DNA from 2 places in the Tepidimicrobium xylanilyticum genome. Region 2 is predicted to be linked to the other one. Evidence: riboswitches for the same ligand, from Rfam matches in the RefSeq annotation. Region 2 holds a riboswitch; the other holds the start of a gene.
What was found. Region 2 has a riboswitch for FMN ahead of BLV68_RS00635 (ECF transporter S component). Riboswitches for the same ligand answer to the same signal wherever they lie in the genome.

Region 1: it holds a riboswitch for FMN, as region 2 does, so the genes downstream of both, ribD (bifunctional diaminohydroxyphosphoribosylaminopyrimidine deaminase/5-amino-6-(5-phosphoribosylamino)uracil reductase RibD) here and BLV68_RS00635 (ECF transporter S component) in region 2, are expected to answer to the same signal.

What each region holds. Positions count from the first base shown of each region.
Region 1 is NZ_FNNG01000002.1:283,562-288,988, forward strand. Features, by position in the region: gene ribH (6,7-dimethyl-8-ribityllumazine synthase) at 1-155, opposite strand, end outside; gene BLV68_RS03600 (bifunctional 3,4-dihydroxy-2-butanone-4-phosphate synthase/GTP cyclohydrolase II) at 170-1,372, opposite strand; gene ribE (riboflavin synthase) at 1,377-2,030, opposite strand; gene ribD (bifunctional diaminohydroxyphosphoribosylaminopyrimidine deaminase/5-amino-6-(5-phosphoribosylamino)uracil reductase RibD) at 2,044-3,135, opposite strand; FMN riboswitch at 3,234-3,350, opposite strand; gene BLV68_RS03615 (histidine phosphatase family protein) at 3,570-4,145, opposite strand; gene cobS (adenosylcobinamide-GDP ribazoletransferase) at 4,136-4,900, opposite strand; gene cobU (bifunctional adenosylcobinamide kinase/adenosylcobinamide-phosphate guanylyltransferase) at 4,870-5,406, opposite strand.
Region 2 is NZ_FNNG01000001.1:137,276-163,093, forward strand. Features, by position in the region: gene BLV68_RS00545 (BglG family transcription antiterminator) at 1-519, opposite strand, end outside; gene groL (chaperonin GroEL) at 778-2,394, opposite strand; gene BLV68_RS00555 (co-chaperone GroES) at 2,454-2,735, opposite strand; gene BLV68_RS00560 (DUF554 domain-containing protein) at 2,949-3,632, opposite strand; gene BLV68_RS00565 (DNA-3-methyladenine glycosylase family protein) at 3,720-4,610, opposite strand; gene BLV68_RS00570 (Glu/Leu/Phe/Val family dehydrogenase) at 4,729-5,994, opposite strand; gene BLV68_RS00575 (electron transfer flavoprotein subunit alpha) at 6,138-7,343, opposite strand; gene BLV68_RS00580 (electron transfer flavoprotein subunit beta/FixA family protein) at 7,369-8,160, opposite strand; gene BLV68_RS00585 (acyl-CoA dehydrogenase) at 8,181-9,320, opposite strand; gene BLV68_RS00590 (redox-sensing transcriptional repressor Rex) at 9,578-10,225, opposite strand; gene BLV68_RS00595 (hypothetical protein) at 10,455-10,670, shown strand; gene BLV68_RS00600 (ABC-F family ATP-binding cassette domain-containing protein) at 10,761-12,668, shown strand; gene tsaD (tRNA (adenosine(37)-N6)-threonylcarbamoyltransferase complex transferase subunit TsaD) at 12,830-13,849, opposite strand; gene rimI (ribosomal protein S18-alanine N-acetyltransferase) at 13,866-14,309, opposite strand; gene tsaB (tRNA (adenosine(37)-N6)-threonylcarbamoyltransferase complex dimerization subunit type 1 TsaB) at 14,311-15,006, opposite strand; gene tsaE (tRNA (adenosine(37)-N6)-threonylcarbamoyltransferase complex ATPase subunit type 1 TsaE) at 15,003-15,464, opposite strand; gene BLV68_RS00625 (hypothetical protein) at 15,955-17,058, shown strand; gene BLV68_RS00630 (hypothetical protein) at 17,367-17,924, shown strand; gene BLV68_RS00635 (ECF transporter S component) at 17,995-18,600, opposite strand; FMN riboswitch at 18,701-18,818, opposite strand; gene BLV68_RS00640 (flippase-like domain-containing protein) at 18,903-20,456, opposite strand; gene BLV68_RS00645 (SAM-dependent methyltransferase) at 20,467-21,033, opposite strand; gene BLV68_RS00650 (ferrous iron transporter B) at 21,042-22,799, opposite strand; gene BLV68_RS00655 (FeoA family protein) at 22,802-23,014, opposite strand; gene BLV68_RS00660 (ATP-NAD kinase family protein) at 23,223-24,344, opposite strand; gene BLV68_RS00665 (amidohydrolase) at 24,352-25,509, opposite strand; gene BLV68_RS00670 (sensor histidine kinase) at 25,562-25,818, opposite strand, start outside.

The DNA of each region.
Region 1 (5,427 bases), on a different contig from region 2:
CAGAATATTTCAATATTTTCTTCTTCGGTTCCATGTCTTTTTAACCCATCTATGGCACCTGATAGTAATTGACTTCCAATAAATTCATTAAATCTTCCTATTACAATAGCAAATTTCAAATCTTGAGATATTAATTTCCCTACATAAGTTTTCATTGCTTACATCTCCTTTACTTTATATTTAAAATATGCCCCATTTTTTCTTTTTTTGTTTTTAAATAAAAATAATCCTCATCATTTGATTCTATTTCTATAGGTACTCTTTCCACTACTTCCAAGCCATAGTTAGACAAACCATAGATTTTTTTAGGATTATTCGTCATAAGCTTTATCTTTTTTGCTCCAATATCTGATAATATTTGAGCACCTATTCCATAGTCCCTTAAATCTTCAGGATAGCCTAAAGCCAAATTAGCTTCAACTGTGTCCATCCCTTTCTCTTGAAGTTCATAAGCCTTGAGTTTATTTATTAAACCTATACCTCTACCTTCTTGCCTCATGTATAAAAGTATTCCTTTTCCTTCTTCATTTATCCTTTTCATAGATTCATGTAACTGCCCTCCACAGTCACATCTCAATGAAGCAAATACATCCCCCGTCAGACACTCAGAATGAACCCTTACAAGGATTGGCTCATCACAATTTATATCTCCTTTAACTAATGCTAGGTGATGTTCGCCATTTATTTTATTTACATAACCCATGATGCTAAAATCTCCATATATAGTGGGTAATCTGGTTTCAGCAACTTTGGAAACTAAAATTTCATTTTTTATTCTATATGCTATCAAATCTGCAATAGTAATTATTTTTATATTATGCTTTTTTGCAAAATCCATAAGCTGCGGTATTCTTGCCATAGTGCCATCTTCATTGATTATTTCACATATTACTCCTGCTGGATATAGTCCTGCTAATCTTGCCAAATCTATGGCTGCTTCTGTATGACCCGCTCTTTTTAGTACTCCACCCTCTTGTCCTTTTAAAGGAAATACATGACCTGGACGCCTAAAATCTTCTCCTGTAACATTTGGATCAAGCACTTTTTTTATGGTAGTTGCTCTTTCCCCTGCCGAAATTCCAGTAATAGTATCTTTATAGTCTATAGAAACAGTAAAAGCCGTTTCATGATTATCTGTATTTTCCTTTACCATTTGCTCTATGTTTAACTCCTTTAGCCTTTCTTCTATTATAGGCATGCAAACTAGTCCCCTAGCATATTTAATCATGAAATTAATCTTTGAATCTGTAATTTTTTCTGCTGCCACTATTAAATCTCCTTCATTTTCTCTATTTTTATCATCTACGACTATTACAAAATTACCATTTCTAATATCTTCTAATCCTTCTTCTATAGTATTAAACTTAAACATCTTATCACCCCTGTATAAAGCCATTATTTTTCAAAAAATTTATATCTATTTTACTTTCATTTTGAACTTTCTTGTAAGACAAAAATCTTTCAATGTACTTCCCCACCAGATCACACTCAATATTGACTAAATCGTTTATTTTTTTAGTAGCCAATGTTGTAACCACTTTAGTATGAGGAATTATAGCTACCTTAAACTTCTCCTCATCCACAAAGCTTATAGTCAAACTTACTCCATCTATAGCAATTGAACCTTTGTGAACTATATATTTTAATATATCTTTTGAACTAGATATGGTTATCCACATTGAATCCCCTTCTTCTTCAATTTCTTCTATAACACCTGTACCGTCTATATGCCCAGTTACTACATGTCCTCCAAGCCTATCTCCTACTCTCAAAGCTCTTTCAAAATTAACATAATCTCCACTCTGTATAAATCCAAGATTTGTCTTTCTTATCGTTTCAGCCATTACATCCACTTTGAACAAATTCTTATCAAATTCTTTCACAGTTAAACACACACCATTAATGGCTATACTATCCCCTATGGTAATATCCTCGACTATCTTTTTACATTCAAAAGTCATAGTCCATATTTTATTGCTCTTTTTTATATCAAGCACTTTTCCTACTTCTTCTACGAGTCCCGTAAACATAACATCACTTCCTTTATCTTACATAACCTTCAATCATTATATCTTTACCTAATTTAGTAATCTCCATATCTTTCAAGTCTACTACATCCTTTATATGTGCTATTCCTTCCCCTTCAACCGGAGTTTTTGCATCTCTTCCTCCAATAATTTTAGGAGCTATAAAAAATACAACTTTATCTACTAAATCCTCCTTAAAAAAGCTAAAACTTACTTCTCCACCTCCTTCTATTAACAAGCTATCAATCTCTCTCTTTCCCAGTTCTTCCATTAAGAACTGTAAATCCACTCTTCCGTTTTTTGCTGAGCTTACTAGTACTTCCGCCCCTTTTTCTCTAATTGCTTTTACCTTATCTTCCAATGTAAATTTGGTTACTACAACAATAGTGCTAGAAGGGTTTATATTTAGTACTTTTGATGTTATTGGAATCCTACCACTACTATCCAAAATAATTCTTATAGGATCTACACATTGCATATTATCTAATCTTGTATTTAACATAGGGTCGTCCATTATTACCGTATTTACTCCCACCAAAATAGCTGAAACTTTTTGCCTTAATAAATGTCCATATTTTCTTGCTTTTTCTCCAGTTACCCACCTGGAATCTCCTGTATATGTAGCTATTTTCCCATCTAAACTCATGCCAGCTTTCATTATAGTGAAAGGAATTTTAGTAACTATGTATTTAATATATATCTCATTTAACCTCTCAGCTTCTTCTTTTAAAACCCCAACCTTCACTTCCAACCCATTTTCTCTTAGTATTCTTATACCATTTCCAGAAACTATTGGATTAGGATCTTCCATAGCTATAATTACTCTTTTAATTCCACTTTTAATTATCCGATCTACACAAGGTGGAGTCTTCCCAAAATGAGAACAAGGTTCTAAAGTAACATACATAGTAGCATCTTCAACATTTTCCACTGCATAATTTAACGCATTTATTTCAGCATGATTTTCCCCATATTTCTCATGATAGCCTTTGCCTATTATCCTTCCATCTTTGACTATCACTGCCCCTACCAAAGGATTTGGATTTGTAAATCCCATAGCTTCTTCAGCAAGCCCCAATGCTATTTTCATAAAAAATTCATCATTCATAAAATCCCCCCAAATATTAAAGCCCTGAAATAAATTTCAGGGCTGATTAAACAATTTCATTTATAATATAATAATCGTGATAATTATTATAATGCATATGATATCTTCTTCCATCCAGACTATACTGTCGGCTTCGGAATTCCACCGAATCATGCCTAAATAGGCTCGTGGGCTATACCACCGGTGGGGACTTTCACCCCGCCCTGAAGAATCATAATTGGCTTAATTCATTTGTCTATTTTCACTTCAAATATAAATTAGCCTACTCCTTTCCTGTTCTTTAACATCACATATTTTAACAATTTTTAATAAAAGTATATCTGATGTAAATATATGTGTCAAGACATCTTTTAACTTTAAAATCCATCAAGCCTTCTCATTACCACCTTGATCCCTGATTTTTTATTTTGAAATACCTATTTTGGCATATTACATTATTTTACAGTATAATTTGCTTTTTCAATATATTTAAATCCACTTTCATCTATGGAAATTACATTAACACTTCCATTCTCTACTCTAAACTTAAAATAATAATCTAAATTATCAAATACCCAGGATAGAGCAATTCTAATGACTCCAGCATGGCATACTAAAAGGGCATCTTCCCCTTTATTCAAAATCTCCTCCAAGAAGGAAGTAACCCTTTCATATGCCATCTTAATGCTTTCCCCTCTTGGAGTTACAAAATTTATATAGTCTTCGTCCCAAATTTTTGCTTCCTCTGGAAACTTGTCCTTTATTTGTTCATAGGTATTCCCTTCGAATAGTCCAAAATCCACTTCTTTAATCCTTTCCTCCCTTTTCCCATCTAACCCTAATATCTCCATAGTCTGAATAGCCCTATATAAAGGACTCACATATACTTTATCAAAAGACAAGGTATCCACAAAGGTTTTAGTCCTACGAATTTGTTCCTTCCCTTCATCTGTTAATATGGTTTCCTTTGTACTAAATATGCCTTTCACATTATCTTGAGTTTGTCCATGACGAACTAATATTATGTCCACCTTAACACCTCCAAAAATATTATTAAAGATACTATTTCACTTAATTCTATAGTGGCTCCATATACATCTCCAGTAAAACCATCTATTTTTCTATAGGTAATTTTAGTCATCACCTGTCCTATAAGGAAGGAAAAAAATAATGGTATTATATAAATTGGTTTTACTAACAAAACTATTAGCAAATATCCAATTCCTCCAAAAAGGGCATATGTTTTGGGATTGCTTCTATGGAACATATACCCTATTCCATCTTTTCTAGCAACTTTTTTACTTGACATCAAATATGCTATTACTAAGCGGCTATTTCCATAGGATAATGCCAATATAATTGGAATATTTTTGTCTAGACTTAATATTAAAATATATTTTAGTAAAATATCCATAACTATGGAAATAACACCAAAAGTTCCTATTCGGCTATCTTTCATAATTTCAAGCACTTGTTCTTTTTTTCTATAGGATAAAAATCCATCACAAGTATCTGCTAATCCATCTAGATGAAGCCCTCCCGTTATTGCTACCATTGATAGTAAGGCAAAAAAACTAGCTGTATTTTCATTTAAGTGACTAAATATACTGTACGAAACTCCCCCTAGTCCCCCAATTATAATGCCTACTAATGGAAAGAAAAAAATGCTTTTGGATAGATTTTTATCGTTAAAGTCAACAGCCTTTTTTACGGGTATTCGGGTTAAAAATTGTATGGACAATATTAGTCCATCTATCATTTTATCTTCACCGGTATTCCACAACATACCAAATAAACCTCATGGGATAGGGCAGCTATCCTTTGGTTTATCCTTCCTTGAATATCCCTGAAAACTCTGCCTATGTGATTATCTGGTACTAGAGAATATCCTACTTCATTTGTTACCAATACTAGATTATATCTTCTCTCTTCAATAGCTTGGATTAAAGAATATAATTCATCAAATATTCTATTTTCCACTTCCTTCTGTAAATTATAGTCTATATAGTCTTTGCCATCTGTCACATCAAACATTATATTGGAGCTAAGAAGGGTTATGCAATCCAATAAGTAATTCTTCTCTTCTCCTAAGGCATCAGTTAATGAATAATAACCTTCGTAAGTTCTCCAATGGAAAGGTCGACTTTCCCTATGTAATTTGATTCTTTCTTCCATTTCCTTATCCCATATTTTAGATGTGGCTATGTAGACTACATCCTTCTTATCCCTATATAAATTTTCTGCAAAACTGCTTTTACCACTTCGGGCTCCACCTGTAACTAAAATGACCATTTTATCACCTACACTTCTCAA
Region 2 (25,818 bases):
CCTTTTAAGTACATTTGATATTAATAATCTTTTTGATCTCTCATCTCCTTTAAGCTTCATTCCTCTTATTGGCGATATCTCCAATTCTAAGGTTGAAAATCCATCCAAAAATTCCATGACCTTTTGTACATCTAGATATACTGTAGTCTTTGAAACGAATAACGTATCAGCAATTTCTTCCATAGTTACATAATCTTTTGAAAAAGCCAGCTTAAAAATTATGAAGGCAAATCTCTCAGATGGAGTATTGGGAATCCCCTTTAGACTGATTTCTTTATTAAACACTTCTTTTACTATTTCAAACCCTTTTGCCTTTTGCGTATCGGATATAAAATATCCATCTTGTCTAGAGGAAGATATGCCAATATTATATTTTTTAAGTGTTTCATTTAAAAATTTAATATCAGATCTAATAGTTCTAGTAGAAACATTGAATATTTTTGATAGTTCTTTGCCTGATAAGGCCTTATCAGAATTTAATAAATGCAAAAAAATATTTTTTTGCCTTGCATAAGCCATTATGTATCACCAAACCCTTTGAATATATTCTACAGTCGTCACATAATTCTTGCAATTAAGTAAATTTCCTATGGGTTAGGAAAACGATTTAACATTTAATCCAATAAACAATTAATAACTTATATAAGTTTTGGCAAGTTAAAAGTAATGATGACACAATTTGATGAGGAAATTAATAAAAAGTTTCACTAACCTAAAACCAAAATAGTATGATGAAGTGAAAAATAAAACCTCTGAGTTTCCTCAGAGGTTTTATTTTTACATCATTGGCATACCATTTGCACCTGGCATTGGTTTTTCTTCTTCAATGTCCACTACTGCCGCTTCTGTTGTCAATACCATGGCAGCAACGCTAGCTGCATTTTGTAATGCTGAACGAGTAACCTTGGTTGGGTCTGCAATTCCTGCTTCAAGCATATTTACATATTTTTCATTTAATGCATCGAATCCGATTCCAGGTTCTTCAGCTTTAACCTTTTCAACTATTATTGAACCTTCAAGACCAGCATTTGCAGCAATTTGTCTTACTGGTTCTTCTAATGCTCTTAAAATTATGTTTACTCCTGTTCTTTCGTCTGCTTCAGTTTCTTCTAATAATTTAGCTACTGCTGGGATACAATCTATAAGTACAGTTCCGCCACCTGGTACCATACCTTCTTCTACTGCTGCTCTTGTAGCTGCTAATGCGTCTTCTATTCTCAATTTCTTTTCCTTAAGCTCAGTTTCAGTAGCAGCACCTACTTCAATTACTGCAACTCCACCAGATAGCTTAGCCAATCTCTCTTGTAGTTTTTCCTTATCGAATTCAGAATCAGTTTCTTCAAGTTGAGTTCTAATTTGTTTTATTCTATCTTGAATGTCAGAAGGTGAACCTTCGCCATCAACTATTACTGTATTTTCCTTATCTACTTGAACTCTTCTAGCCTTACCAAGCATATCGATTGTAGCTTCTTTTAGATCTAATCCTAATTCTTCAGAAATTACTTGACCACCAGTTAGAATTGCAATGTCTCGAAGCATTTCTTTTCTTCTATCACCAAATCCTGGAGCTTTAACAGCTACACAGTTAAAGGTTCCTCTTAATTTATTTACCACTAAAGTAGCTAAAGCCTCTCCTTCAATATCTTCAGCAATGATTAGTAGAGGTCTGCTTTGTTGTACTATTTGCTCTAATACTGGTAATATATCTTGAATATTGGATATTTTCTTATCAGTAATTAAAATATATGGCTCTTCTAATTCTGCTACCATCTTATCTGCATCTGTTACCATGTAAGGAGATACATATCCTCTATCGAATTGCATACCTTCTACTACAGATAGGGTAGTTCCCATTGTCTTAGATTCTTCAACAGTTATAACTCCGTCGTTACCTACCTTTTCCATAGCTTCTGCAATTAATTTTCCGATTTCTTCATCACCTGCAGATATAGATGCAACTTGTGCAATAGCTTCCTTAGTTTCTACTTTTCTTGAGAATCTTCTTATCTCTTCTACAGCTTTTTCAACAGCTTTTTTAATTCCATTATGAAGGATTATTGGGTTTGCACCCGCTGCCACATTCTTAAGTCCTTCTCTTACAATTGCTTGCGCTAACAAAGTAGCAGTTGTAGTTCCGTCTCCTGCCACATCTTGAGTCTTAGTTGCAACTTCCTTAACTAATTGAGCACCCATATTTTCATATCTGTCTTCTAATTCTATTTCACGTGCAATAGTAACACCGTCATTAGTAATAAGAGGTGCGCCAAACTTTTTATCTAATACAACATTTCTTCCCTTTGGCCCAAGAGTTACCTTAACGGTATCTGCTAACTTATTTATTCCAACTTCTAAAGCACGACGAGCATTTTCATCAAATTTTATTTCCTTAGCCATTTAATTCACACTCCTTTTATTTGATAATTGTCCATTGTCCTTTTCTATTTGTCAATTCTTTACTCTACTACCGCCAAAATATCATTTAATTTAAGTATTGTAAATTCTTCACCATCAATCTTAACTTCTGTACCAGCATACTTAGAAAAGATTACCTTATCGTTTACCTTAATTTGATCTTTTTTCTTCTCATCGTTAAGAATATCTGGTCCTATGGCAACAACTTCTGCCATTTGAGGTTGTTCTTTAGCGCTGCTTGGTAGCACTATACCCGATTTAGTCTTTTCTTCCGCTTCAAGAATTTTTATTACTACTCTGTCACCTAATGGTTTAAGGTTCATATCACTACCTCCCTATTTTCTGATGGTTTTCCATATTATTAGCACTCATCTTTAATGAGTGCTAATATGTACAGTTATAATGTTACTGAATAAGAAATTTTGAATCAAGTCTAGTTTTTGCTTGAATTTGATTAATAATCCTATTTTTCCTAATCTTTCTTTTGTTTTTCTTGTTTTTCATTGATTTTCTCCTAAGTTTATTGCCAATGCTTTCTATATTAATAGCTTAAAAATATAGTATAGAAATGGAATAAATATGGCTGGAAGCATGTTCCCCACCTTTATTTTCTTCAATTCTAATATATTTATTCCTATGGCCATAATGAGTATCCCACCTACTGCAGACATTTCAAGTATCACATCGTGTGTCAAAAGGTCCTTCAAGTAAGTGGCTAACAATGTAATCAATCCCTGATATATAAATACAACTATAGCAGAAAAGGCAACCCCTATCCCCAAGGTGGAGGCAAATATTATGGAAGTAATACCATCCAATATTGATTTAGCAAAAAGGGTATTATGATCTCCCAACAGCCCACTTTCTAAAGCCCCTACTATGGCCATTGCCCCTACACAGTAGACTAGGGAAGCAGTTACAAATCCTTTGGAAAAGTTGGAGTCTCCATTGCTAAACCTAGCTTCTAAGCTATCCCCTAGTCTATTCAGCTTTTTTTCAATTCCTGAAATCTCTCCAATTATGCTTCCCAAAACGATGCTTATGATAGCCATAATGGTATTTTCAGTTTTTATTGCCGCGGAAATCCCAATGATTATAACCGAAAGACCTACTCCATCCATGATGGTTTTTTTATATTCTTCCTTTATTCCTTTTTTAATAATTATCCCCAAAACGCTACCTGCAATTACAGCAATGGAATTTACTATGGTTCCCAACATATTTCTCTCACCCTTACACTTAATGAAATATATTTATAGATTATACACCATCTAAGTAATTTTTTCTAGGAAAAAAAGAAAACAACCCTAAGGTTGCTTTTTCCCTATTCCCAACTCTCTAGCGTAATAAAACAAGTATTGTTGAGCAAAGCCTCCTAAGGAACCAAAATTTTCCTCAGCATATTGGGAAATCCTTTTAATACTAGCACCTTCTTTAAAATACAAGCTCTCCATTACCCTTTTGACCCAAGTATCCACAGGAAAGGCATCATTTTTATTTAAAGAAAACAATAATATGCAATTGGCTACCTTAGGTCCTACTCCAGGAAGTTTTAAAAGTATTTCTTTGGCTTTATCCGTTGGCAGTTTATATAATTCATCTAAATCTACTTCCTTGTTTTTTATCATATTAGACGTTTCCACTATGTATTTAGCCCTATAACCTACCCTAGAATCCCTCTCCAACTCCTCATAATCTACATTAGCCAAGGTTTCTGGATCTGGAAAAGTAAAATATTCCTTGTCTTTATAAGAACCTACAGACTTTCCATAGTGCTGAGTAATAAGTTCTATAGACCTCTTAATCCTTGGTATCTGATTGTTGGCAGATATTATGAAGGAAATAGTCGTTTCAAAGGGTTCCTGATTGAGTATCCTTATACCTTCCCCAAACTTAATGGCCTCCTTAAGTATTGGGTCCTTAGACAATTCCTCTTTAATCTTCCCATAATCTCTACCTAAATCGAAATACTCATACCATACATCATTAAAATCAGCCATGTTCGTATTTAAAAATATAATGTCCCTTCCATTTCTTTTAACATTGATTATCTTACCTTTGTGAATAGCTGTGTAGCTCTCATCTTCTTCCACATACCACCTAAAAGCCTGCCCACATTCAAATATATGTTTAGGTTCAAAATCCTTTATGTCTTTTATTATTATTTTATTATCTTTTTCTACAATATCATAGTTCATATTTTTTCTCCTTTCTACTACTTATAAATCATGGGAACACTCTTGCTATACATTGTAAATATTATACCCAATTGATCTAATATAAACATAAATAAGTCGGGGAAAACCCCGACTTATTTTAATACCATCCTCTTAATTTCATTACATTTGCTATCTTCTTAACTGAAATCATATAAGCTGCTTCTCTTATTGTAACATTCTTCTCTTCTTTTAGTGCCCATATATCGTTAAAGGCGTTAACCATTGAAATTTCTTGTCTTCTTTGAACTTCGTCTTCCTCCCAGTAATAACCTTGTAAGTTTTGTACCCATTCAAAATAAGATACGGTTACTCCGCCAGCATTAGTTAAAATATCTGGAGTTACTGGAATACCTCTCTTATTTAGTATCTCATCCGCATCCGGTGTAATTGGTCCATTAGCAGCTTCACAGATTAGTTTTGCATTAACCTTTTCTGCTATTTCAGCAGTTATAGCATTTTCTAAGGCTGCCGGAATAAGAATATCCACCTCTAATTGCCAGAATTCATCTAATGAAATCTGCTTAGCCTTTGGATAGCCAACTAAATTCCTATGTTCATCCATATAAGCTCTTAAATCAGCATAGTCTAAACCTTCTTCATTATATATAGCATAAGTACCAACTGATGGAGCCCATTCAGCAATAGCTATGATCTTCGCTCCTTGAGCTTGGACATTTTTAACTGTAAAGGACCCTACGTTTCCAAAGCCTTGTACTGCCACTTTAGCACCTTTCATTTCAATGCCTAGTTTTTTAGCAGCTTCTCTTGCAATCACTGAAACTCCAAATCCAGTAGCTTCATTTCTGCCTTTGGAGCCACCCCATTCTACTGGCTTCCCAGTAAGAACTCCAAGGTTAGAGCCACCAGTTAATTTATTATATTCATCTACCATCCATGCCATTACCTGTGCATTGCTTCCCACATCTGGTGCTGGCACATCTATCTTCTCACCTAAATATTTATAAAGACCTTGTATATATCCTCTAGAAAGCCTTTCCAATTCTCCTTGCGAAAGAGATAAAGGATCTACAGTAATTCCGCCTTTTCCTCCGCCATAAGGTACACCCATTACTCCACATTTAAATGTCATCCAAACAGATAAAGCCTTAACCTCGTCAGGATTTACTCCTGGATGAAATCTAATTCCACCTTTTCCTGGGCCTATGGCATCATTATGTACAGCCCTATATCCCTTAAATACCTTAGTAGTTCCATCATCCATCTTTACTGGAATTGATATTTCAATCATCCTTTTAGGCTCTTTCAATATTTCATATACAGCTGGATCTAATCCCAATGCATCGCAAGCTGCTTTCACTTGCTTTTGCGCACTTTCCAATGGATTTAAACTTTCCTTTGTCATCAAAATACCTCCTCTTATTTGGAATAAGAAAACCTTTTCAAGAATCTCATAAAATTATACATTATTTCCAATCATAAGTATATTCTATCATTGAATTTATACAAGTGCAAGTATATAAATTAACAATACTTGCACCTGTATTTTTAAGCATTTTCCATTAATTCATCGATGTTCTCCAATCCCTTTATAAGCTCTGGCAGTATCTCGTATACATCTCCTACTATTCCATAATCTGCAATTTTAAATATAGGTGCATCCTTATCCTTATTAATGGCAACTATACACTTAGACTCCTGCATACCAGCCAAATGCTGAATAGCTCCAGATATGCCGCAAGCAATATATAGGTTTGGTCTAACGGTTTTGCCTGTTTGTCCTACTTGATGGGATTGGTCTATCCAACCAGCATCTACTGTGGCACGGCTTGCCCCTACTACTCCACCAAGCTTATCAGCTAATTCTTTCAAGAGCTTAAATCCTTCAGGATTGCCTAAGCCTCTTCCTCCAGATACTATAATGGATGCATCTTCTAGCTTTACTTGTGATCTCTTTTCTTTAACATAATCTATTACTTTAGCTGTAATATCCTCTTCTTTCAAATCGGGATTAATTACTTCTACTACTCCCTCTCTAGTCTCGTTATATTTAGCCTTTTCCATAACCCCTGGCCTTACAGTTGACATCTGTGGTCTGTGATTAGGGCATATTATGGTAGCCATTAAGTTACCACCAAAGGCAGGACGAGTTTGCATCAATCTTCTATTCTCTAAATCCACATCAAGCCTAGTACAATCTGCAGTAAGACCAGTATGTATTCTTGCAGAAATCCTTGGACCTAAATCTCTACCTATGTTAGTGGCACCAATCAACATTATTTCAGGTTTTCTCTCATTAATCAAATCACATATTACCCTTGTATATCCATCGGTGGTATATACATCCAATTGAGGGCTTTCAGCATAAATAACCTTATCAGCCCCATATTTTATCAACCTATCTGCTAAATTTTTAACATTATTACCTAACAAAATAGCTGTTAATTCAGTATTAAGCTTATCTGCAATCTTTCTGCCTTCTCCTAGCAGCTCTATGGAAACATTCATTAAATTTCCTTCTCTTTGTTCTGCAAAAACCCAAACCCCTTCGTATTCTTCAATATTAACCTTCCTTTTATTCTCCTCTTCCTTTTCTATAGCACCTACAGGACATTCTTCCACACAAGCACCGCACATTGTACATTTATCTGTTATATGAGCCTTACCATCTACCATTTCTATAGCATCAAAGGGGCAGACACTTACACATACTTCACAACCTATACATTTTTCTTCTATTACCTTTACTGCCACGGCAAATCCTCCTTTCAAGGTTAAACTATATTATCTTTTCTTCCTTTAATCTTACAATTAACTTTCTTGCTTGTTCCTTTGCATCTCCCTCTAACATCTCTAAATTTCCACTCTTAGTGGGAGGAGTAAAGGATTTATTTACTTGAGTAGGAGATCCATCTAATCCAATATTCTCTTCATCTGCATTAATGTCCTTAGCTGATAAAATCTTAATCCTATCCCCTTTATAGCCTTCATAAATTCCCCTTATAGATGGATATCTAGGCGTATTTAATTCTTTTATTGCAGTAATCAACACTGGCATTTCAGCTTCTATAACATAATATCCATCTTCAAGAACCCTTTTAGCTCTAACCTTTCCGTCTTCAATCTTTAATTCCTTCACATAGGTAATTTGGGGTATTCCCAAATGCTCAGCTATTTGTGGCCCTACTTGAGCTGTATCTCCATCAATAGCTTGTCTACCACAGAATATTAAATCGTAATCGCCTATATATCTAATCCCCGATGCCAATGCTGTTGATGTTGCCCAAGTGTCAGATCCCGCAAAAGCTCTGTCGCTTAATAATATGCCTTCGTCAGCTCCCATGGCAATAGCCTCAACCAAGGCTGCTTCAGCTTGATAAGGTCCCATGCTAAGAACTGTAACCTTAACATCTTCATATTTGTCTTTTATCCTCAAGGCCTCTTCTAAGGCATTTTTGTCGTCTGGATTGATGATACTTGGTACCCCTTCCCTGATTAGAGTTCCTTTGACAGGGTCGATCCTAACTTCATTTGTATCGGGAACCTGCTTTATACATACTATTATATTCATCTAAATTCCTCCTTCACCTATTATCTTAAGAGGTTTCCTGCAATAACCATCTGTTGTACTTGGGAAGTACCCTCATATATTTCGGTAATCTTTGCATCCCTCATCATTCTTTCTACTGGATAGTCCTTGGTAAATCCATAACCACCATGTAATTGGACTGCTTTTGTGGTAACATCCATAGCTACTTTAGACGCATAAAGTTTAGCCATGGCCGCTTCCTTGTTATAAGGTAACCCATTGGCTTTATTGTAAGCAGCTTTATAGACCAATAACTTTGCTGCTTCTATCTCTGTAGCCATATCTGCAACCATCCATTGCAATCCTTGGAATTTAGATAAAGGCTTTCCAAATTGTTGTCTTTCCTTTATGTATTTAATAGACTCTTCCAAAGCTCCTTCTGCAATACCTAAAGCTTGAGCTGCTATACCGATTCTTCCTCCATCTAGAGTAGTCATAGCAATTTTGAATCCCATTCCTTCTTCCCCTAGTAAATTTTCCTTTGGAATTACACAATCCCTAAATATCAATTCAGCAGTAGAAGAACCTCTAATACCCATTTTATCTTCAATTTTACCTATGCTGAACCCAGGAGCATCCTTTTCCACTATAAAGGCGGATATGCCCCTAGTACCCTTACTCTTATCAGTCATCGCAAATATAATATAGATATCTGCTTCTCCTCCGTTGGTAATGAACAGTTTAGTTCCATTCAGTACATAGTTGTCCCCATCTAACACAGCTACTGTTTGCTGAGCTGCTGCATCAGTTCCTGCATTTGGTTCTGTTAATCCAAAAGCTCCTAACTTATCTCCCTTTGCCAATGGGACTAAATATTTTTGTTTTTGCTCTTTGGTTCCATATTTATATATAGGCCAGCAGGCTAATGAGGTATGAGCAGAAAGGATTACCCCTGTAGTAGCACATACTTTCGATAACTCTTCTACTGCAATGACATAGGCTATGTCGTCTCCACCAGCTCCACCATATTCAACTGGAAAAGGTATCCCCATCATGTTATATCTCGCCATTTTATCCACCGTTTCCCTTGGAAATCTGGCTGTTTCATCTATTTCCGATGCAATTGGTTTTACTTCATTTTCTGCAAATTCTTTCATAACAGTTCTTATCATTTCCTGCTCCTTCGATAATTTGAAATCCATGTTCATCCCTCCTCAATTTAAAACCATGCAATTTTATTATAAAACATTGAATAAGATATTTCCACAGATATTGTTAATTATTTCACTTTTAGTCAAAAAAATTTTTCCTTTTTTATCATCTCTTTCCATTATAAATGCCTATAATACCAGGTTTTGCTTTGGCACTATAGGCATTTTATAACGAAAATATTTTGAACAATAAAAATAATTAGTAAATTCATTTTGGAAATTTGACTGAATTTTCTCAATTCCTAAACCTAATCTCTTACATAATCAGACTCATTTTTTAAGAAATAGGAAAGAGTAAATAGGGATTCATTCAAATGAACGTTTTCAATTATAACCTTATCATCCACTTTAAGATCAGCAGGGGCAAAATTCCAAATTCCCCTTATTCCACTTCTCATAAATATATCAGCCACATCTTGGGCACTTTCCTTTGGAGTAGTTATAATTCCAATATCTATGTTATTTTCTCTAATAAAATTTTCCATCTCATCTACATCTTTAATCTCTATATCTCTAATTTTCAATCCGATAAGTTTAGGGTTTTTGTCAAACATAGCCAATATTTTAAATCCAGCTTCTTCAAAGCCTCTATAGTTAGCTACTGCTTGCCCTAAATTCCCTGCTCCCGCAATTATGGTTTTATAGGTTCTATCCAAACCTAATATCTTCCCTAATTGATTCCTTAATTCCTCTACATTATATCCATATCCTTGCTGCCCAAATCCACCGAAATTGTTCAAATCTTGTCTAATCTGCGAGGCGGTAAAACCTGTTAACTTACTTAATTCTTGAGAAGATATCCTATTAATCCCTTTTTTCAATAATTCCCCTAAGTATCTATAGTATTTAGGCAATCTTCTTATTACCGTTATCGATACCCTGTTTTCTCTGTCCATTATGTCACCCCTTCTTATCCATATTTATTACTTTAAGTTGATTTTATTATAACATTTTGATATTAATTGGTCAATTATTAAGGTTTATACCCAGTTTTGGATAATAATTCAATATTTTTTATTAATTTTTTCACTAATAATTATATCCATTTTTTGAGAACAATACCTAATACATATTAAAATTGTTTATTACCTATAATATTATTAACAAACTTAGAAGGAGGATTTTATGGCCAGCAAAGAACAATTGAGGAAAATTGCCATATATTGTGATTCATACAAACCTAAAGATAGAAACTCTCTTAATATGACTTCCCAAATATATGAAGAGAAATTTGAAAGCTGCGAAAATTGCTCCCACTATACCGAGGAAAGAAAGTGCGAACTGGATTTGATAGATAAAGTTTTAAGCAGCTTAGCAATGGAACATGACTTAAAATCCTAGTAGGCCTCCCCCTTTAAAAGGCCTTCTTTTTTTGATAGAATTAATCTATAATAGGATCAAAATCTTAATGAATAGGGCAGGAGATGGATTATGATCATTTTAACGTGCAATAATATAAGTAAAACTTATGTAATAGATCAGATATTGGAAGATATTAGCTTTAATATAGAAGATGGAGATAAAATTGGATTAATAGGACTTAATGGGTCAGGTAAGACCACGCTACTTAATATTTTAGCAGGAGAAACCCCCAAAGATAGCGGAGACATTTATATTAGAAAGGATTTGAAAATTGGATATTTAAAGCAGCACAGTAATTTTGAAAGCAATAGAACAGTTTTTGAGGAATGCCTTCAGGTATTTAGTCCCTTAATTGAAATGGAATTAAGGTTAAGGAAATTAGAAAAAGAGATTAGCATTAAGAGCAGCGAAGGTCTATCAAAGGAATTAGATAAATTGATGAATGAATACTCCTATTTGCTGGAGAAATTTAATGAATCAAATGGATATGGCTATAGAAGCGAAATTAAAGGAGTACTAAAAGGACTGGGGTTTAAAGAAGATGAATTTGACAAACAGGCAGATATATTAAGTGGCGGGCAAAAGGCAAGACTTTCTCTTGCTAAGCTATTATTAGAAAAGCCTGATCTCCTGTTATTAGACGAGCCTACTAACCATTTAGATATTGAGGCTATTAATTGGCTTGAATCCTATCTTAAAGAATATAGAGGAGCTATTTTAGTAATATCCCATGATAGATATTTTTTGGATAATGTGGTAAATAGAATATTCCTCTTGGAAAATAGGAAGCTGAAAGTATATAATACCAACTATTCTAGATTTATGACGGAAAGGAAAAAGGAGCTGGAACTATTAAAGAAAACTTATGAAAATCAGCAGAAGGAAATCAAAAGACAGGAAGAAATCATTAGGCGCTTTTCCAATTATGGAGGTCAAAGGTATATAAGACAGGCCCAAAGCAGGCAAAAATTATTGGATAAGATGAAAACCCTAGATAAACCTGTCGATAATAAAAAGATAAAAATATCCTTTGAACCTAAAATAAAAAGCGGCAAGGATGTACTAAGGGTAGAAGGGATTGGAAAATCCTTCAATGGATTTGAACTGTTAAAGAATATTGATTTTACCATCTATAGAGGTGAAAAGGTAGGATTAATAGGCCCTAATGGAATAGGAAAGACCACCTTATTTAAAATAATTTTAGGCAAAATTCCCTATGATTCAGGAAATATCATACTAGGACATCATGTCCATATAGGCTATTTTGACCAAGAACAGTCTAATCTAAATTTAAGTAAAACTGTAATAGACGAAATATGGGATGAAAACCCAAAGTTTGATCACTTCCAAATCCGTTCTATCCTCAGCCGATTCCTCTTTATAGGTGACGATATTTTCAAAGAAATAGAAGAACTAAGCGGTGGAGAAAGAGGAAGGTTAGCACTTTTAAAGTTGATGCTTTCTAAGGCAAATTTTCTCATGATGGATGAGCCTACTAACCATTTGGATATATACTCTAAGGAGGTACTGGAAGATGCCCTTCAGGATTATGAGGGAACCCTTTTGGTAATATCCCATGATCGCTATTTTTTAAATAAGGTTACAGATAAGATCTTAGAGCTATCAGAAAAAGGAATTACAGAGTATATGGGCAATTACGATTATTACCTTGAGAAGAAAAACCAAGTGGAAATTGAAGAAGAAGAGGATTTTAAAACCAAAACTCAGATTAAATTGGAAAGAAAAAAGGAAAGGGAAAAATTAGCCCAAGAAAAAAAGAGAAAGGAAGAGATATTTGCTATAGAAAAATCCATCGAAGAAATGGAAGGTAGAATAGAAGAATTGGACGAGTTGTTATGCGACCCAGAGCTTTATGAAGACCCAGATAAAGTCGTTGAATTGACTAAGCAAAGGGAAAAATTACAGCAAGAGCTGGATTCCCTATATGATACTTGGATAAAAATAACAGAATTTTAGTATCCCCAGATTTTCCCCAATTTATTCACAGAATCCACAGATTTATCCACAAGAGCTTGTCCCGTTTTTTAGACCTTAAATGAAGATTTCCACATTATCCACAAGTACTTATTGTAAACTAAACTCCTTTTGTGGCGATAATGTGGAAATATTGTTAATAATCATCCTTTTAACTCTAAATTTGGCTCCACGTTTAGATGGAAATTAGAAATATTTCCATTGATATAGTTAAAATAGGCAGCAGAACCAATCATGGCTGCATTATCAGTACAAAGAACTCTTGAAGGATAATAGATTTCAATTCCTTCTTCTTTTCCTCTATTTTTCATTAAATTTCGTAGCCCCTCATTTGCTGCTACTCCTCCAGCCATCACTATCTTATGGGATTTTCTTTCCTTTGCCAATTTAATGGACTTTTCCACAAGAACCTCTATTACCGCTTGTTGGAAACTAGCAGCCACATCTTCTACTATTATCTTTTCTCCCTTTTGCTTTGCTTGGTTCAAATAATTTAATACTGCAGTTTTTAACCCACTAAAGCTAAAATCATAGCTATTAGGCTCTAAAAATACCCTAGGAAAATCGATAGCTAAATTATTTCCTTCTTTGGCCAATTTATCAATTATAGGTCCTCCTGGATATGGCAAACCTAAAGCTCTAGCCACTTTATCGAAAGCTTCTCCTGCTGCATCATCTCTGGTTCTTCCCACCAGTTCATACTTAGTATATCCTTCTACCTGAACTAGATAGGTATGCCCTCCAGAAACTATTAAGCAGGTAAATGGAGGCTCTAAATCCTTAAACTCTATATAGTTAGCGCAGACATGTCCTTCTATATGGTTTACTCCCACTAGGGGCCTGTTAAGTGCATAAGCTATGGCCTTTGCGCTAGATATACCCACAAGTAGAGCACCCACCAGACCTGGGCCTTGGGTTACTCCTACTAAGTCTACATCCTTAAAAGTAACACCAGCCTTTTCCAGAGCCTGTTGGATTATGATATTGATGTTTTCTATATGCTTTCTAGATGCCACTTCGGGTACTACTCCTCCAAATTTCTGATGGATTTCAATTTGAGAGGAGATAATATTTGATAAAACCTCCCTGCCATTTCTTAACACCGCACAGGAAGTTTCATCACAGGAAGTCTCTATAGCCAATGTTATTATATCTTCATTCATGTTTTCACCTCTTATATTAGATGCTTTTCCACATTATAATCGCATCTTCATTATTATCGTGATAATAATTAGGTCTAATCCCATATTCTATAAATCCATATTTTTTATAGAGGGATTTGGCTACTTCGTTGGATTTTCGAACCTCTAAGGTTATGGCTCTTATATTCCTGTCAACGCATATTTGGATTAGCCCTTCTAATAGTGCTTTGCCTAAACCTAACCCTCTATATTTTTTATCGATAGCAATATTAGTTATATGACCCTCATCTATTATAAGCCAAACTCCTCCATATCCTGCGATTTCTCCATCCGCCAATACTACTATATACTTGGCCAATATATTTTTGGTTAATTCTAATAAAAAGGCCTCCCTAGACCAAGGAGGGTTGAAGGTTTCTGCCTCAATCTCCATTACTCGATCTAAATCTTCTTCCCTCATTTCACGAATGGATATTTCCATACTAGCTTTCCCTCTTTCTTAAATTTTGTTGGGCTTGAGATTCCTTTAAATATTCAGGAACTAGATTATAATAATTATCTTTGTTTTCAGCATGTTTTAACAGGGCTAGCTCTGCAATGCTTGCTGCCCTAGGGCTATTTAAGCTTATCGGAGCAAACCTCACTTTATCCTTAAGCCTGTCTTTTATAATCTCTCTATAAAGCAAGGCTCCATTGCCGCTTACCATAATATTATTATGCTCCTTATTCAATAATTCTAGCAGTTCATCTATATCCATGGTGGTAGGCTCTAATATATTTATAAGCTTATCCTGATTCCACCTATAAATGCCAGTATATACCCTATTTCTCCTCGCATCTATCATAGGAACAATTATACCGCTTGTTCTAACATTAAAGGCTAGTCCTTCTAAAGTGGATATCCCAACAATAGGCTTGTTATATACGTGGGCAAAGGCCTTAACAGTAGCAATTCCAATCCTAAGGCCTGTAAAGGAACCAGGGCCTGTTGCTACTGCATACAGATCTATATCAGATACCTTTAAGTTCAAGTTTTCCAAAAGGGTTTTCACCATGGGAACCAAATTCTCAGAATGTCCAAAGTTCTGATTTAAGGAAAATTCCCCTAACAAATTCTCCTCATCTAAAACAGCACAAGTTGCTATTACTGTGGATGTGTCTACAGCTAATACTTTCAAATTTCTCTCAACTCCTTAACTATTTGACTGTATCTTTCTCCTTCTCCAGAAATGGTAACTATTCTTTCATCCAGTTCCTTTCCCTTCTCAATGTGTATATGGATTGTTTCTTCTGGTAGAAGTTCACTGATTCTATCTCCCCATTCTACAATGGTAACTCCATCGGAATAGAAATAATCTTCAAAGCCTAAGTCGTATAGATCGTCTACATTATCCAATCTATATACATCAAAGTGGTATACTTTTACTCTACCATTATATTCGTTTATCAGGGCAAAAGTGGGACTGGTTATGTATTCTTCCACTCCTAAACCCTTGCCAATGGATTTAGTAAGAGTTGTCTTGCCTGCCCCTAGATCTCCTGTTAAAGATAGAACATCTCCACCTTTTAGTATGTTGCCCAATCTTTCTCCAAATTCCTCAGTATCTCTAAGCCCTTTTAATACTATTGTAACCATCCAATCAACCTTCCTATACTTAAACTAAGTATTATTATATCATTTGTTTTGTCAATTAACAATTGACAGTTCACTTAACATGTTCCTGATCTTATCAACTTTATAGTTAATTATAGTAACTTCTTTTCTACATTTAAGTTTCTAAGATAAATAGTGCCACAATTAGAATATATCTATTATCTTAATGCTAAATTTTTGATTACTTTAATATGCTCTTATTAAGTTATTCTTTAAGTATCTTTATATTTATAAATACTAATGGTAAATTTTTTTACCTTCATGCCAAGATTCTACAATTTTTTCTTAAAACTTATGATAAACTATCCTCAGAAAGTAAAAATATAAAAAAGGGGGATAACATTATGAAAAAACTACTAATTACTTTATTAACGATTTTAATTATTTTTGTTAATGTATTTCCTAGTTTTGCTGCAAAAGTAATTTTATAACTATCGGAGATATTCAACAAATAGACGAAGTTAATAAAAATATGAAATTTATCGGAGCAAAATCATTTAAAATGTTAACTCCTAACGAAACAAGATATGAAAACTCAGAATTACTAATTAATAATTTTTCAATATCTGGATCAGAGTTAATTTTATCAGGAGAGATTGATAATAAAAAATTTAATTTATTAGGAACAATATATCAATCACGTATTCATGATGAAAAGTTATTAATTGATTCTAAAGATATTGAAGGAAATTTTGAAGTAATTCATACTGGTATATTTCTCAAATTACCTAATAATTATAATTTGTTATTAAATAATGAAACAATAAATGAAAATATTTTCTTACTTTATTTAAAAAACGATGACATTTATTATACCTTTGAATTTGAAATACCAAAAGAAATTATTAAAGAAATATCGCAATCAGTTTATAAGGATTATGATAATAAATTATTATCGATAGAACATTGGTGGACAAAAGTATATAAACCAATTGTTAAAGATAAAAGCAATAAATCTATTGATATAAATAGTTACCCAAATAGAGTTTCAAGAACTCTAACATATTCATACGAAGATTTTAGTTACGAGTATGAAGTTGATATTATACTTGAATTATATACAAGAGACTTGTTTAGGAATGAAACAACTGGAGAAGCATTAATATTTATCGATGATCAGAGAGTATACTATGGTGGTAGTCTTGTAGATGATGTTCCAATGTTAGGTGTTACAAATGCAGATATTAGCATAAGATTAGATAGCAATAATGATGATGTTTTTAGAAGATTAGAATGGGATACATATACTAACTACCCAAGCCCTAAATTTACTATTGAGTGGGGATATGGATATGGACCTATTAGTATAAATTATAGTGGAAAATCTTATAATAGTTCAGGATCTATTGCAATACCAGGTTCTGCTTCAAGACAATATAAATTAATGAGTGTTCTCAATGAAACCCCAACTTTAGAAGTAGGAGATTCTCATCAAGTATTTTATTCTATTGAAGAAACTGCACCATATAGTGGTACACATTATATAACTGCTGATTTTGAATACGATATATTTTTAGTCAATCACCATACAATAATAGATTGGGATAGCTATACATTAAGAGGTTCTTACAAATAGGTAAAATATACATAAACAACCCATAATTAAATTTAATTATGGGTTGTTTATGTATTAAGTTATCTGATTGACTATTTGTTACGTTATTATTAACTATTATACAGTTATAATAATCGCATATGAATATATAAAATGCAATCGATAAAGCTAGCTAACTGTCATGATAATTTCAAAATATTATACTTATTAAATTCTTTTTATTGCTGTTTTATATGATATTATTAATTTGTATAATATTATTAATATTATTAATGAATAAAATTCATATTATTATTTTGATAGTTATTTGTTTTATTAGAGGTGTTAATATGAATAAAAAAATCCTATTTATTACTCTTTCTTTAATAGCAATAATATTATTCTCTACATCTATCTATAAAAAAACAAAAAGCGATAAAATTTATATTACTGATGAATTGAGAAAACATCATACGGCATTATTATCTATAGTAGCAAATTTAGAAAAATATGATAATGATATTAACAATATCAATAAGCTTTATATCAAATCTTTACTCAATACATCAAGGGAATTTGAAATTGCCTTAAGCAGTTATAACAATGCATATAATAAGGTATATTCTAAGGAAAAACAAAAAGAAAATTTAAAGGAAATTACTTCATTAATTAATAACTACTACAACCTATTCCTAGAATCAGTAAGTTTAATTGATCAAATAGACCATGAAACTTTAAAAACAATAAAGAATGATATTGAAAAATGGGGCCTATGGATAGAAGATAACTATATTTCTACTGATAAAGATGGATTTACTCTTTATAAAATGTATACTTTTGATGATATGAAAAAAAGTGGATTAGTAAATGAACTTGAGATAAACAACTACAAAGTAGCAATAAAATAGGGACATATTATATACAATATGTCCCTATTTATTCATAAATATTGATAATATTAGTCAGTGGTTAAATAGTCTATTTCTTCAATATAGGTGATACTCGCTTATATATCAATAAAGTTACCAAAGTAACTATAATACCTTTAAATAAATTGAATGGTACTATTGCATATAGTATTAAGCTTTTATAGTCTACTACATATTTATTCACTGCAGAACCCATTGCCACAATCTTGTCTATGGGTAGTCCAAACAACTTTGCATAGAAAGGAATCATGATGTAATAATTAATTGTCGACATGGCTGCTGTCATTACTAATACTCCTATAGACATTCCAATTATTGCATTTTTGAAGGTTTTATCCTTGTAGTAGAATAGGCCTGCTGTGTAGACATAAATGCTACCTACAACAAAATTAGCTAGTTCCCCTACCCCTCCAGTACTTGAGCCTTCGATTAGCAGATTCAATAGGTTTTTTACCAGTTGTACTAATACTCCTGCCATTGGACCTAAAGCAAAGGAACCTATTAGTGCTGGTACGTCGGAAATATCAAACTTTAAAAAACTAGGAGCAAACCATAGGGGAAAATCAAGTAGCATCAGTATTAAAGCTATTACAGCCAATACTGAGATTTTTACCATGGTCTTTGTGTTTAATAATTCTTTATTCAATGTGTACATAAAAAACCCCTCCATAAATTTATTTCTTCAGGGAGGACAAAATAAGCCCCGAATATTACTTCGGGGCTAGAATGCATATGAAAATTACACAATAATGCACTATAATCTTCTCCCATCCAGACTTTCACTGTCGGCCTTGGAATTTCACCAAGTCAACCAATAAATGGCTCGCGGGCTATACCGCCGGTGAGGAATTGCACCTCGCCCTGAAGATTTATCCAAATTAAGTATAGTATAATTTTTATTAATTGTCAATAAATTCTTTATTTGATTTATACTCTTCAAAATACCCATTTCAATTTCTAAATGCTGGGCCTTTTGATTCTAAACCTACTTACCATGAATACGGATAATAGAGTAAGAATTATGACATTTTCATTAAATAATGGGATATTCGATTGGATTCTATAGTTTATATCTATTAAGTGTTTAATAGCAAAGAAACTTCCTGCTAGTGTTATGGGAAGCCCTTTAATGTACTCATAGTCCTCATCTATGTTGAATCGCGCCAATCTGAATATTCCTGCTCCAACAAATAATATGGATATTACTAATTCCAGCATCTTTAAATATCCGCCATTTAAATTCCACCAAATGACTACCGGAGCTAATCCAAATGATAATAAATCGCATAGAGAATCTAATTCTCTTCCAAAGCTGCTGGTTAAGTTAAATTTTCTGGCAACTAATCCATCTATTTTATCCACTATTGCTGCTAATATTACCAATATGCAGGAAACCTTTATATTTTTCACTTCTCTGGTAGAGCTTAACCATATGGCTATGATCCCAAATAGCATATTGGTATAGGTTATAAGGGAAGGGAGGAAATATTTTTTATCTTCTTTAATTTGTACCTTTAACATATTTATATCATTCCTTATTGTTAGAAGTTTAAAAACTTTATCAAAAAATAATATTAAGAAACTCATCAAAAATTCAAACCAAAAGGTTACAAACCTAAATACTACTGAAATGGCTATTCCATTTCCCACTTCTATGCCCTTTAGAGCTAACAGCCCTACCATGCTAGTTTCAAAGCTTCCAATTCCTCCTGGAAGTAAGGGAAGCATGCCTATTATATAGGTTAAGTAGGTTATAGCAGCAGCAGAAATAAAGTCGATGCTTATATTATATCCTCTGATTAATATTGCCAACTTAACTGCAAACAAAAGCCATATAGAAATGCCCAGCAACAATTGAAAATAGAATTTCCCTTTATTTTCCAGCATCTTATTCAAATTATTTCTATATTGGCTAACCCAATTATAGATTTTCTCTTTCTTTGCATCTTTAATCCTTATCTTTTTTAATACTTTCTTAGTTCTTTCCAGATCTATACGTAGGAAAAAAAATATAAATCCCATTAGTATTATTAAAAATACCAATATCGGAACAAGGAAAGCCCTAAAATACAAGTTATTCCCTGCTGTAGTAATATAAAGCCATATTAAGCTAAATATTACTAAAAAAATAAAACTAGTAATGGAAAGGGTCTTCTGCAATCCAACAACTAAAATGGCTTCTCCCATTTCCATATTAAGTGCATTTTTAATTTCATATACTCTTGCAAGCTCTCCCCCCACCTTTACTCCCGGGGAGAGAGCATCTACAATATTGCCTTTAAGATTAATCTTTAAGGCATCATAAAATCTAATATCCTTTCTTATCCAGGAAATAATCAATTTCCACTGGATTCCCAATAGCATAATAGTCATAATCTGTAAAGATAATAGGAGTAATACTATCTTTAAGGAAATTGTTCTGGCAAAGATTAATAGGCCTTTAAAATCCATATTTATAACTAAATAAACAAATATAGCAAATCCCAATATATATGCTAGATACCTTTTCATGGGCATTACCTTAATTCTTAACCACTAACATAATTTCGTCCATATTAGGATTATAACAATTTAAACTACAATTTTTCATACAATCCTTACATAGGACTAATAATTTATTTGAAATATTTGAGTAAAAGACCCTCCTACTTTTTTTAGGATTACGTATTATAATCCTAGTTCCTCTTTTGGATTTGCTCAATATATTTTCAAAAACCTCATCTTTAGATTGGACCTGAAGAGCAATGTGGATTACATCATAATCAGAAGGCTCTATCACTTCCCCATTTCCCCAAATTACTTTAATCTTATCCTCTAAGCCCAACTTTTCCACTATATACCTTGCTCTTTCAACCGCTTCCTCATCTATATCTAATACATGAATCTTTGCATCTGTTAATTTAGCCATTTGAAGGGCAGTGCATGGGATGGATCCACCACCAATGCACAATACCTTATCACCATCTTTTATGCCTGCAATTTCTACCTCATTTTTTACTAATCTTTCATAATATTTATTGTAAAGATTGACTAATGTTTCGGAAAAGGAAATCCGCTTTTCCATCCAACTGGTCCAAGCAATGATCATATTTTCACCTACCCAACTAATGCTAATATAAGAGATCCTATCTGATTAATTAATCCAGCAAATAGAAAGGCTGAGGTAATAGTAGCTACACCAATTCCCAATGAAACCTTTAAAGAAAATTCCTTAGTCAGTACTCCAAATACTGCAAGACATGGAAGATAGAATAGAGCAACTACAGAACCTACTAACAACTGCAATGTGCTTAAATCAAGCTCTAATAATGGCAAAACCGCCAATTCCCTTCTTATTATCCCCAGCAATAAGGAAAGGCTTGCTTCCTTCGGTAATCCCAACCAGCCTTCAACTAAAGGTCCTATCATAGTGCTGATAGAATTTAATACTCCAGTCTCTGCAACTAGTGCGGCTATTCCTATCCCAACAAACATTGGCCCTTCAGCATCCATTAAGAAATGCTTCATCCTAATTTTCAATTTTTTGAAATAAGACGTTCTATCGGGTAGCAGTAAATTGGGTATCTCTAAAAGCATAGGCTGTCCTTTCCCCTTGATGACTTTGTCCATTATGATTCCCACAGTAAATAAGGTCATAAATGAAAGCAAATATACCAGTATTAAGGCTAAAAAGGATTTATCCCCCAAGAGTGCAAAAAATGCACCACTTTGCGAAGCACAAGGTATGGCAAATGATACTAAGGTAGCCACCATAATTCTTTCCTTATAGGTAGTAGCAGCTCTAGTTCCAAGTATTGCTGGCACTGCACAACCATATCCTAACATCATAGGAATAATGTTACCACCTTGTACCCCAATTTTCTTAAGGGCACCATCAGCCAAAACGCCTATTCTAGGTAGATAACCGCTGTCCTCTAAGAATGAAAATACTACATAGAATAAAAATACATAAGGCAGTATCAAGGCAAAGGGCCATTCAATACCTATCTTCAATATTCCAAACTCCCCAACCAGTAGATTTCTAAAAATCCCTTCTGGTACAATAAAACTGACTATTCTTGTAAAAAAAGGAGTAATCACGTTGTTTACAAGTGGTAGAAGTATTAAAGCTCTTAATGCTTTCCCACCACCAACTACTACTCCTAAAGATAATATTAACACCAACAAGGCTATAGGTATTCCAGGCCAAGGTTTTAGGGTTAAATACTCTAACTTTTGAATGAAAGTTGGCTCTTTATATTCATAACTTTGCACTTCATTGGTAATTTCATTAATGGTTGCCCATCTTTCATCTTCACTTTGCTTGGGAAAAGTCTCTGCCTTCTGTCCACATAGGGAAAAGGCCCTATCCAATAATTCTCTAAGCCCCTTGTTTTTAATGGCCACAGTAGGAATAACTGGTGCTTTTAACATCACTTCTAATTTATCCTTATCTATTTTAATCCCATCTCTTTCTGCCACATCGATTAGGTTTAAAGAATATACTATGGGTATTGGATATTCCCTTAAGCTAAGGGCTAAATCTAGATTCCTTGCTAAATTGGTAGCATCTAAAACACAGATTATAACATCAGCACCCTCTTCTAAAAAACTAGTTGCTACCCTTTCAGCTTCTGAACTGGCCTCTAAGGAATAGGTACCTGGTACGTCTATGATTACACCCTTCTTATTTTTGTAATTTACATCCCCGTAGGTATAATCTACAGTAGTACCCACATAATTAGAACTGGTAACATGAACCCCCGTAAGTTTAGAAAAAATAACGCTCTTACCAACATTAGGATTGCCCATTAATAATATCTTTATCTTATCTTCTGAAGATACAGGAACGACTTGCTCTGAATGACAGCTCATGATTATACCTCCTGTACTTCTATTTGTTTTGCTAAGGATTTATCTACAGCTATACTTCTATTGCCTACTTTAATCACCACAGGTCCTTGTAGAGGTTGTTTGGTCTGTACCTGAAATTTAACCCCTTTTCTAATTCCTAAAGATTTTAATAAATGCATATTAGGTACTTCATGAATAATGTAATCTTTACTCTTTACACAGTTATCTAGTACCATTTCCTACCCCTCCCAATTATATAAGATATGATATTGATTGTCGTTATCAATAATACCACTTTGCAAAGCTTTTGTCAATAATATTTGCTTCATTTAAGGAAATTTGGACATCCAGAACTTAAATTATTTTCATTGACAATACTAATCAAAAAATATTAATAGGACAGAGATTTTCTCTGCCCTATTAAGCTCAAAATACATATGTGAATTAAAGACCTTTTACCTTGTGGATAGCTTCTTCCGTATAACTAGTCCTAACCTTCATATATCCATTAAACATTTTATTCACCTCATCGTCTCCTGTATCTACCAGTAATGGTCTTCCCTCTAATGATAAAAGCTTTTGCTTAGAAGCAATTATTATTATATTTTCCTTTCCAACCCTTTTAATTACTTCTGCACTAATCTGTTGATTTCCCCTGCCAAATATATAGCCTTGTCCTCCTATTATGGTAACTATTATCTTGGCCTTATTGCCATCAATATGCTTGAGAATCTCTTTTTCATTGGCATCAGAGGCTAATAATTTCTTATTTTTGATTATATCCACTCCTAAGAGGGTATTGGTTAAGCCCAATTTTTCCATTATAGGTCTAGTAGAGGTACCTGAGCCGATTATATAAACTACATCCTCTTCCATCTGTTCAATTATTTTATCCGAGATCCCATCTAATGCTGCTTCTTCTCCGGCAATTCCTCCAGATTTTTGGTTCTGAACCAGCTCTGGTTCAAAAGGAACCTTCATATAGCCATATAATTTAGCTGTAACTTGGCCTTCTCTAAAGGCCTCCTCATCAATATCCATTACTTCCATTTCCTTTAAATTCAAGTCTTCACCTTGAATATACTTTAAAGCAACCTTGCCAGCAGAACTAGGATGGTTGGCATAAACTCCAGAATGGATCTTAACGCCAGCAGGAATTCCTATAACTGGGATTTTATCCCCAACTACATTGTAGATATTTCTTGCAGTTCCATCACCGCCTGCAAATAACAGAAGGTCTACCCCCTCATCCACCATTCGTTCTGCTATTATTTCCGTATCCCTTGAAGTATAATTTTCCTTTGCCTCTCCAATTACCTGTAGATTAAAACCCAGTTCAAGGGCTTCATCTTCTCCCATCGGTCCAGGCCCAGTAAACAACTTAATTTCATCTTTAACTGATTTCAACACTTCTAGGGCTTTCTTAGCCTTATTTGGAGATTCAGGAACAGCCCCCAGTTCTATTGCCTTCATTAGAACCTCCTTACCATCAGTACCTTTTAATCCTACTCTTCCTCCCATTCCTGCTATAGGATTTACTATGAATCCTAGCTTCAAAATATTCACCTCTCTATTATCTATACACTATTTCCCCATTTATAATGGTCATATAGGTCTTATAGTCTATATCTTTAATTGGATTTCCTTCAACTATAATAATATCTGCATCCTTGCCTACCTCTATACTACCCACTCTGTCATCAATTCCAACAATTTCGGCTGCATTGATTGTAATGGCCTTTAAGGCTTCCATCTCATCTAAACCAAATTTATGAGCTAATCCTGCACATATAGGAAGATACTGCAATGGTATAACGGGAGAATCGGTAGTTATTGCAATCTTTACACCAGCTTCATGTAGAATTCTTGGAGTATTGAACGTTAAATTCTTAAGCTCAAACTTAGACCTATTGGATAGGGTTGGTCCTACAATAGCCCCTTTTCCTTCTTCCGCCAAATAATCTGCTATTAGATGGCCTTCTGTACAATGGTCTAATGTAATATCTACATCGAATTCCTTGGCAATCCTCAAGGCTGTAAATATGTCATCTGCCCTGTGAGCATGGGCTTTAAGAGGTATTTCCTTCTTCAACACCTTAGCTAGGGCTTCCATCTTTATATCGAATTCTGGCATTTTAGATGGGTCATCTTTAGCTAGTTCCTTTTTCTCCAAATAACTTTTAGCCTTGTATAGGCTTTCCCTAAGAATAGCTGCTGTTGCCATCCTAGTCATGGGGGATTTTTTCTGTCCATAGTAGACTCTCTTAGGATTTTCCCCAAAGGCAATCTTCATAGCTATAGGTTCTTTGATGATCATATCATCTATTCTTCTTCCATAGGTCTTAATAGCTACACTCATGCCCCCAATTACATTAGCAGAACCAGGTCCTGTTACTACAGAAGTAACCCCAGCCATATATGCTTCTTCAAAAGATATATCCATTGGATTTATCGCATCTATAGCCCTTAAGTGGGGAGTTACTGGATCCATCGCTTCGTTTCCGTCATCACCTTCAAATCCTATACCTTCTTCCCACATTCCTAGATGACTATGAGCATCGATGAAACCTGGTAATACCATCTTCCCTTCAGCATCAATTATCTCCGCATCTAATGGGGCCACCAAATCCTTTCCTACTTCTAATATCTTCCCATCTTTTATTAAGATAGAACCCTTTTCTATAACGCTACCTGCCATAGTGTATATGGTTCCGTTTTTGATAAAAAGCATAATATCCCTCCTAGGTTCTTTCGTTACTCTAATTAACATTATATTCTCTATTTTATATATAAGCAATATTATCTTTTACGCTAACAGTAGGTAAATAAATGGTGAACTTGGTTCCCTCACCTAATTTGCTTTCCACATATATCCTTCCATTGTGTTTATCAAAGGCTTTCTTTGCAATACTAAGTCCCAATCCCGTACCTTGTGACCCCTTAGTTGTAAAATAGGGTTTAAATATTTTGCTCTTAGTTCCTTCATCCATCCCTATGCCAGTATCGGAAATTTCCAATACTATATTGTCTCTAATATCAA